2 linked regions of the Granulimonas faecalis genome follow. The protein of the gene in region 2 interacts with the protein of the main gene of each other region in a pairwise test. Links are inferred from orthologs where the notes say so. Each region holds a gene or a part of one and is shown on either strand. Other genes may lie near its edges.

What was found. Proteins that work in one complex are often made in the same cells at the same time.
Region 1: the proteins of rpe (region 2) and eno interact in binary tests that used the Escherichia coli proteins (3 or more experiments, as listed by UniProt). The link is inferred for Granulimonas faecalis from one-to-one orthologs.

Annotation. Positions count from the first base shown.
Region 1 is NZ_BQKC01000001.1:1,577,374-1,581,074, forward strand. Bases 1-2,857 are described here. They hold eno (phosphopyruvate hydratase), read left to right. Parts: upstream 1-712; coding sequence 713-2,002; downstream 2,003-2,857. Other genes in these bases: gatA (Asp-tRNA(Asn)/Glu-tRNA(Gln) amidotransferase subunit GatA), read right to left, coding at 1-52; OR600_RS07155 (Asp-tRNA(Asn)/Glu-tRNA(Gln) amidotransferase subunit GatC), read right to left, coding at 52-363; OR600_RS07165 (MarR family winged helix-turn-helix transcriptional regulator), read right to left, coding at 2,234-2,788. In the rest of the region: OR600_RS07170 (MFS transporter), read right to left, coding at 3,174-3,701. UniProt on the Escherichia coli protein: Catalyzes the reversible conversion of 2-phosphoglycerate (2-PG) into phosphoenolpyruvate (PEP). It is essential for the degradation of carbohydrates via glycolysis.
Region 2 is NZ_BQKC01000001.1:983,182-987,707, forward strand. Bases 794-3,783 are described here. They hold rpe (ribulose-phosphate 3-epimerase), read left to right. Parts: upstream 794-1,943; coding sequence 1,944-2,624; downstream 2,625-3,783. Other genes in these bases: plsY (glycerol-3-phosphate 1-O-acyltransferase PlsY), read left to right, coding at 794-887; OR600_RS04460 (NAD(P)H-dependent glycerol-3-phosphate dehydrogenase), read left to right, coding at 889-1,923; OR600_RS04470 (cysteine desulfurase family protein), read left to right, coding at 2,626-3,783. Also shown: more of plsY, read left to right, coding at 1-793; more of OR600_RS04470, read left to right, coding at 3,784-3,792; tRNA 2-thiouridine(34) synthase MnmA, read left to right, coding at 4,006-4,526. UniProt on the Escherichia coli protein: Catalyzes the reversible epimerization of D-ribulose 5-phosphate to D-xylulose 5-phosphate.

The DNA.
Region 1 (3,701 bases), 590 kb from region 2 along the record:
CCGCCACGCCGGCGGCGATCTGGGAGCTTGTGAGCTGGTCGATGTTGGCCATCACTGGTCGCCCCCCTCCGCCTCGCCGGGCATGATCGAGGGCACGCGGAAGCAGCGGCCCTTGACGGCGACGGCGTTGTAGAGCGCGTCCTCCAGCTCCAGGCCGGCCTTGACCTCGTCGGGGCGCATGACGTTGGCCAGGTCGCCGATGGGGTGGTAGGTGGGGTCCGCCTCCTGGGCGAACCCGACGACCGGCGCGAGCATTGCCACCGCGTCGTTCATGTAGGCGGTCATGGCCTCAAGCTCGTCGCCCTCCAAGGCGATGCGGGCATAGTCGGCGATGCCGCGGACGTCCTCTTGGCTCAATGCCATGGCTGCGTCCCCTCTTCGTCGAAAAAAGCTGCGGGCCGCCGCGCGGCCCCTCTGCCCCTCGCATTCTAGTGCAGGCCCGGCGCCGCGCCCCACGGTCCGGCCCCGCCGTTACACGGCGTCCACGTTGGCCCGGCCCCGTGCGGAGAAGTTGTCCCTTGTCAGCTGGACATCCCCCAACTAGCTGCGTTTTTCGCCTCTGTCCCCTCATTTTTCTTATGAACTTCTGACGGGGTTTGCCAAAGTGCGGGGACGCCGGGCGCGAGGGCGGCCCGCGCAAGCCTAAAGTCAGTGAAAGAAAACCGCACCCGGGCAGTTCCGGGTCGGGCGCTCACGAAAGGAGCTCCAAACAATGGCAGAGATTATCGATGTCTACGGCCGTGAGGTTCTCGATTCGCGCGGCAACCCCACCGTCGAGGTCGAGGTGACCCTCGAGGACGGCTCCCAGGGTCGCGCCATCGTTCCCTCCGGCGCCTCTACCGGCCAGTTCGAGGCCGTCGAGCTGCGTGACGGCGACAAGGACCGCTACATGGGCAAGGGCGTCCTCGAGGCCGTGAACCACGTCAACGACGAGTGCGCCGACGTGCTCGTGGGCATGGACGCCTGCGACCAGCGCGCCGTGGACGCCGCCCTCCTGGCCGCCGACGGCACCGACAACAAGGGCAAGCTGGGCGCCAACGCCATCCTCGGCTGCTCCCTGGCCGTGGCCCGCGCCGCCGCCGAGTCTGTGGGCCTCCCGCTCTACAACTACCTGGGCGGCGTGAACGCCCACGTGCTCCCCACCCCGATGATGAACATCCTCAACGGCGGCGTGCACGCGGACAACAACGTGGACTTCCAGGAGTTCATGATCGTGCCCGTGGGCGCCCCCACCTTCTCCGAGTGCCTCCGTTGGTCCACGCAGGTCTACCACACCCTGAAGAACGTCCTCAAGGACTCCGGCCACAGCACCGGCGTGGGCGACGAGGGCGGCTTCGCCCCCGACCTCAAGAACAACAAGGAGCCGCTGCAGTTCATCGTCGAGGCCATCACCAAGGCCGGCTTCACCCCCGGCGAGGACTTCATGATCGCCATGGACCCCGCCACCTCCGAGCTCTACGACCCCGAGACCAAGACCTACAACCTCAAGGGCGAGGGCCGCACCCTCACCTCCGACGAGATGGTCGACTACTGGGCCGAGCTCGTGGAGGAGTTCCCGATCGTCTCCATCGAGGACGGCCTCGACGAGGAGGACTGGGACGGCTGGAAGAAGCTCACCGACCGCATCGGCGACAAGGTGCAGCTCGTGGGTGACGACCTGTTCGTGACCAACGTCAAGCGCCTCCAGAAGGGCATCGACAACGGCGCCGCCAACGCCCTGCTCGTGAAGGTGAACCAGATCGGCTCCCTCACCGAGGCCATGGACGCCATCGAGCTCGCCCAGCGCAACAAGTACGCCTGCATCGTCTCCCACCGCTCCGGCGAGACCGAGGACACCACCATCGCCGACCTCGTGGTGGCCACCAACGCCGGCCAGATCAAGACCGGCGCCCCCGCCCGCACCGACCGCGTGGCCAAGTACAACCAGCTCCTCCGCATCGAGGACGAGCTCGGCGACTCCGCCCAGTACGCCGGCCGCAACGGCTTCAACGTCCTGCGCTAACCCGCTCCGGGGCCGCATGGCCGACCCCATGGACGCGAAGGGCCCCGCATCTCCGGATGTGGGGCCCTTTTTCCTAGGGCGGTTGGGGGCCGGGGCGGGGGGGCGGGGGCCGGCCACCGGTCGTTTGGTGGTTTTCCCTCGTCCGAAGACCGAAAAACCACCAAACGGCGACCCGTTTGGTGGTTTTCATCATGTTTGGCACCAAAAAGTACCAAACGGCTTTATGGGGGCTTACGCGGTCCCTCGCTCGGGGTCGGTGCGCGCCTCCTTGACCGAGGCGATCACCTTGTCGAGAAGGGCGCCCAGCTGCTCGCGCTCCTCATCGGTGAGGCAGTCGAACATGGAGGAGGGGTCGCGCTCGGCCATGGCCTGGGCGAGCTCGCGGCCGGCGTCGGTGATGCGCACCTCCACCTGGCGGCCGTCGGCCTGCGACTGGCTGCGCCCCACGAGCCCGCGGGCCTCGAGGCGCCCGAGGGACTCGTTGAGCGAGGAGGGTCGGACGTCGAGCAGCTCGACGAGGTCGCGGGTGGTGAGACCGTCCCGGTCGGCCAGGGCGGCGAGGATGCGGCCCTGACCCCGCATGGGGCTCATGGGGCCGGACGGCCCACGGCCGTGGCAGCGGCCATGGGGGCCGTGATGGCCGCCCTCGGGAGCGGGACCCTCCGGCCCCCTGTGGCAGCAGTGGCGGGGACCCTCGGGACCGTGGTGGCCGTGGCGGCCGCGGCCACCCATGGCCATGCGGCCCACCTTGGCAAAGCGGTGCATGAGCTCTTTGTTGTCGTACATGGAACCTCCTGGTTGCGGTGGGGGTGCCCGCATTTACAACAGGCACCTGTTATTCATGGCGACAAATCTAACAGGTACCGGTCAAACCCGTCGAGAGGATTCAAACGGTACCTGTCATTCTTCACGGTCCCACCACATGGGGCGTGCGGCCCGCACATGGGACGTGGGGCCGCGGCACGGGCGCGGGCACGGCGGGACCGCTCCCGGCACCTGAACGCGGTTAGGGGCGACCCCCGTGGCGAAATATCCGGCGAACCCGCCCTCAACCGCGTTCAGGGAGGGACAATCCGCCCTCAACTGCGTTCAGGTGCCGCGGGAGCCGCCCTCGGACGCGTTCAGGTGGTGAGGGAGGGGTCGGCTCCCGCTTTCGGGCTCGATCGCGGCATCACCGGCCCGGCGCCACGCGCCTCGCCACCGCCACGAAGGCCAGGCCCGCCACCAGCGCCACGACCCCGGCTGTCACGAGCACCGGCTGCACGCCGAAGGCCTGGGCCAGAAACGGCGCCGCGAGCAGGGGCAGCACGCCGGAGCTGCGCTGGCCCATCTGGAGCACCCCCATGACGCGGCCCACGGCGCCTTCGGGGGCGTCGCGCTGCACCACGAGGTTGAGCAGGGGCTCGAAAAGCCCCCAGCCGAAACCCAGGACCGCCATGCCGCAGGCGGCCACCAGGGGGCTCGTCGTGGCCACGTAGAGCACTGTGCCCGCACCTACCACGGCGACCAGCCCCGCAGCGAGGCCCACGGTCTGGCGCTGCTCGGGCACCCGCAGCAGTGCCAGGGAGCCGGCCGTGGCACCCAATCCCATGACGGCGTTGAGCCAGCCGGTCCACTCGACGCCCACCTGGAGGACGTCCCGGTAGTAGACGGTCTCCAAGGAGTCGAAGGCCCCGAAGGCAAAGAAGGCCAGGAACGC
Region 2 (4,526 bases):
CCTTCGGCCTGATCTTCGGCGACGCGGACGGCGTCGATGTGCGCACCAAGGGCTCCGGCAACATCGGCACCACCAACGTGGCGCGCGAGGTCGGTCCCAAGGCCGCCGCCCTCACGCTGGCCTGCGACGTGGCAAAGGGCTTCGTGTGCACGTTCCTCGGCACGTGGGTGCTGGCGTTCTTCTGCTTCGGCGGCGACGTCTCCCAGGCGCTGCCCATGGGCGCGTGGTCCTGGACCGGCGCCTGCCTGTTCCTGGCCGCCGTCTGCGGCCACGTCTTCTCGCCGTACCTGCGCTTCCGGGGCGGCAAGGGCATCGCCGTGGGGTTCGGCGCGGCCCTCGGCATCTCGTGGCCCATCGCCCTCGGCCTGCTCGTGGTGTGGGCGCTCTGCACCGTGCCGTCCAAGGTCGTGAGCCTGGGGTCCGTGGCCGCCGCCGTGGCCCTGCCGTTCCTCGCGTTCTTCCTCTACCAGCCCTCCTCCTGGGCCTTCGAGCTGCCGTTCGTCGTCGTCGCCGTGGTCGTGGTCTGGGCGCACCGCCAGAACATCGCCAAGATGCGCTCCGGTGACGAGTCGACCTTCTCCATGAGGACCGGCGACGCCCCCTCCGAGGCCGTGGCCGCCGAGGCCGCCGCCCGCGCCGACGTCTCCGTCTCCGGCACCGACGACGCCCCGTCGCGCCTGCAGCGCGCCGAGCGCGCGGAGGTGGCCGAGGACGCCGCCGTGGACGCCGGGGAGCGCGCCGAGTCCGTCGAGCGGGTGCAGGAGGCCGCCGAGGAGGCTGCCGAGCGGGACGCCTCCCGGGTCCCCGCGCCCGGCACCGGCCTGTTCTTCGGCGACGAGGAGGCCGTGACCCGGCACATCGAGGACGAGACCGGAAAGGGTGAGTGACATGGCTGGCACCGTGTGCGGCAAGGTCGCCGTCGTAGGCATGGGCTCCTGGGGCACGGCCGCGGCCGGGCTCCTCGCCCGGAACGCCGGCGAGGTCTGCGGCTGGGCCCTTGAGGAGGAGGTCGCCCGCGGCATCTCCGAGGGGCACCGCAACCCGCTCTACCTGCCCTCCTACGAGCTGCCGGCCAACGTGCGCGCCACCTCCTCCATGGGGGAGGCGCTGGACGGCGCCGACGCCGTGGTCGTCGTGGTTCCCTCCGCCTTCATGCGCCCCACCGCCGAGAGGCTCGCGCCGCTCCTGGGCGACGACGTCCCGGTCTGCGTGCTCACCAAGGGCGTCGAGCCCGGGACCATGATGCTCATGACCCAGGTGGTGGCCGACGTCTGCGGCGGGCCGGGCCGGATGGCGTGCCTCTCGGGCCCCACCCACGCCGAGGAGATCTGCCAGGGCAAGCCGGCCGCGGCCGTGGTGGCCGCCGCCTCCGACGCCGTGGCCGACCTCTTCCGCTCGCTGTTCATCGCCCCCTCCTTCAGGGCCTACGTGTCGTCCGACATGGTGGGCGTGGAGGCCTGCGGCGCCGTGAAGAACGTGGTGGCCATCGCCTGCGGCATCGCCCGCGGCCTCGAGCTCGGCGACAACACGAGCGCCGTGCTCATGACCCGCGGCCTGGCCGAGATCGGCCGCCTGGCCTGCGCCATGGGCGCTGAGCCCATGACCTGCATGGGCCTCGCCGGCATGGGCGACCTCGCCACCACCTGCATGTCGCCGCACTCCCGCAACCGCACGTTCGGCGCCGCCCTCGTGGCGGGGGAGACCCTGGACGAGTACCAGGCTCGCACCCGCATGGTGGTGGAGGGCGCCGCCGCTGCCCGCTCCGCCCACGAGCTGGCCGGGAGGCTCGGCGTGGACGCCCCCATCGTGGCCGCCGTGCACGCCGTGCTCTACGACCACGCGCCCCTCCAGGGCGAGATGCGCCGCCTTCTCGACCGCATGCCCTACGACGAGTTCTACGGACTGGGAGGCGACGCCCGATGACGAACCGCCGAGGAGTACCCATGGAAGACGCGCCCGTCCTCATCGCCCCGTCGCTGCTCTCGGCGGACCTGCTCGACCTCCGCTCGGAGCTCGAGGCCATTGAGACGGCCGACTGGGCCCACATCGACGTCATGGACGGACACTACGTGCCCAACCTCACGTTCGGCCCCGCCATGGTGGCCGCGGTGAGGCGCCAGGGCGACCTCGCGGCCGACGTCCACCTCATGGTCACCAACCCCGACGAGTGCGTGGGCCTCTACCTCGACGCCGGCGCCGACGTCGTGAGCTTCCACATGGAGGCGGCGCGGCACCCGCACCGCATCGTGTCCCAGATCCACGCCGCCGGCGCCAAGGCCGCCGTGGCCCTCAACCCCGGCACGCCCGTGGGCGCCCTCGAGGCGCTCCTCGGCGAGCTCGACATGGTGCTGGTCATGAGCGTCGACCCGGGCTTCGGTGGGCAGTCGTTCATCCCGTCCACCCTCGGCAAGCTCCGCGACCTCCGCAGGCTCTGCGAGCGGGTGGGCGCGGCGCCGCTCGTGGAGGTGGACGGCGGCGTGGGCGACGTCAACGCCGCCGACATCGTGGCCGCCGGCGCCGACGTGCTCGTGGCCGGTAGCTCCGTGTTCGGGAGGCCCGACCGCGCCGCGGCGGTCGAACGCCTGCGCCGGGCCGGGTACCTCGGAAGGACGGGGCGCGCCTGACATGGACCGTCGATTCGTCTACCTCGACTACGCGGCCTCGGCGCCCCTACGGCCCGAGGCAGTGGCCGCCCGCTCCGCCTACGAGGCCGAGCCCTGGGCATGCGCCAACCCGAGCTCCCTCCACACCCTCGGCCGCGAGGCCCAGGCGGCTCTCGAGGGCGCGCGGCGCACCGTGGCCGCGTGCCTGGGGTGCGGGTTCCGCCCCATGGACGTCTCGTTCTGCGGGGGCGGCACCGAGGCCAACAACCTCGGGGTCGTCGGCCTCGCCGAGGGCGCCCGCGAGCGCGACCCCGGGCGGCGCCGCGTGGTGCTGAGCGCCGTGGAGCACGACTCCGTCATCGATCTCGCCTCGCCCCTCAAGGCTCGGGGCTTCTCCGTGGACGTGGCCTCGCCCGACCCCTCGGGCGCCGTGGGCCCCGACCGCGTGGCCCCGCTCCTGGGCGACGACGTGGCCCTCGTCTGCCTCATGGCCGCCAACAACGAGACGGGCGTCGTGCAACCCGTGCCCGCCGTCGCCGAGGCCGCCAAGGCCTCGGGCGCCCTCGTGTTCGTGGACGCCATCCAGGCGTTCGGCCGCATCCCGCTCGGGCTCTCCCCCGTGGACGGGGTCTCGATCGCCGGCCACAAGATCGGCGCCCCCCAGGGCACCGCGGCCCTGGCCGTGCGCGGCGGGGTACCCTACCGCAACCAGGAGTTCGGCGGCGGTCAGGAGGGCGGCCGGCGCCCCGGGACCCCCGACGTCGCCGGCGCCGTGGCCCTCGCAGCGGTCTCCGAGCTCTGCGTGGGCGCCATCCCCGAGGTGCGCCCCGCGGTGGCAGCCCTCGCCCGGGGGGTCTACGGGCGCCTCTGCGCGCCGGGCACGGGCATCCGGCCCACGGCCGGCGCCGAGGTGGGGGACGACCGCCTGCCCGGCATCGTGTCGGTGGTGGTGGAGGGCGTGGAGTCCGAGACCCTCATCCTCGCCCTCGACGCCGCGGGCTTCGAGGTGTCGGCCGGCTCCGCCTGCAGCTCCGGCTCCCTCGACCCGAGCCACGTGCTCACGGCCATGGGCATCCCGCGCGACCTCGCCCTGGGGTCGCTGCGCGTCTCGTTCGACGAGCGCGTGGACCCGGCCGACCTCGACGCCTTCTGCGACGAGCTCCTGGCCGTCGTCGCGCGCTGGCGCTAGGGTAGGGGGCGGGCGGCCCCGGATTCTCCCCGGCACCCGCGGAACGTTCTACGGGTGGTTTTTCTACCCGCGGAGGCTTCCGCGAGCGGTTTTCCCGTCCTCCGGCACCCGCAGAAGGTCCTGCGGGTGCCCTCGTACCCGTGGAAGGTCCTGCGGGTGGGCCGGTCGTCGCGCGGCGTCCCGTCGGGCCGCGCTTGTGGAAGGGGTGGTGGCGTGAGGGTTCTCGTGGGCCTGTCGGGAGGGGTGGACTCCTCCGCTACGGTGGCCCGGCTCCTGGCCCGGGGCCACGAGGTCGTGGCCGCGACGCTCGTCATGGCCCGCGGGGGCGTCCCCGTTCCGCCCGACGACGCCATGGCCCGCGCCCGGGCCCTCTGCGCCTCGCTCGGCGTGGAGCACCACGCCGTGGACGTCTCCGACGCCTTCGAGCGGCGGGTGTGCGCCCCCTTCGCCGAGGCCTACGCGGCGGGGATTACGCCGAGCCCCTGCGTGGCCTGCAACCGCTCCGTGAAGGTGGCCTCCCTCCTCGACCTCGCCGACTCCCTCGGCTGCGACCGGGTGGCCACGGGCCACTACGTCAGGCTCGTGGCGGGCGACGACGGCGTCACCCACGTGGCCCGGGCCGAGGACCGCTCCAAGGACCAGAGCTACTACCTCTGCGAGCTGTCCCCGGCACAGGTGGCCCGGCTCCTTGCGCCCCTCTCGGGCGCCACGAAGTCCGAGGTCAGGGCGGAGGC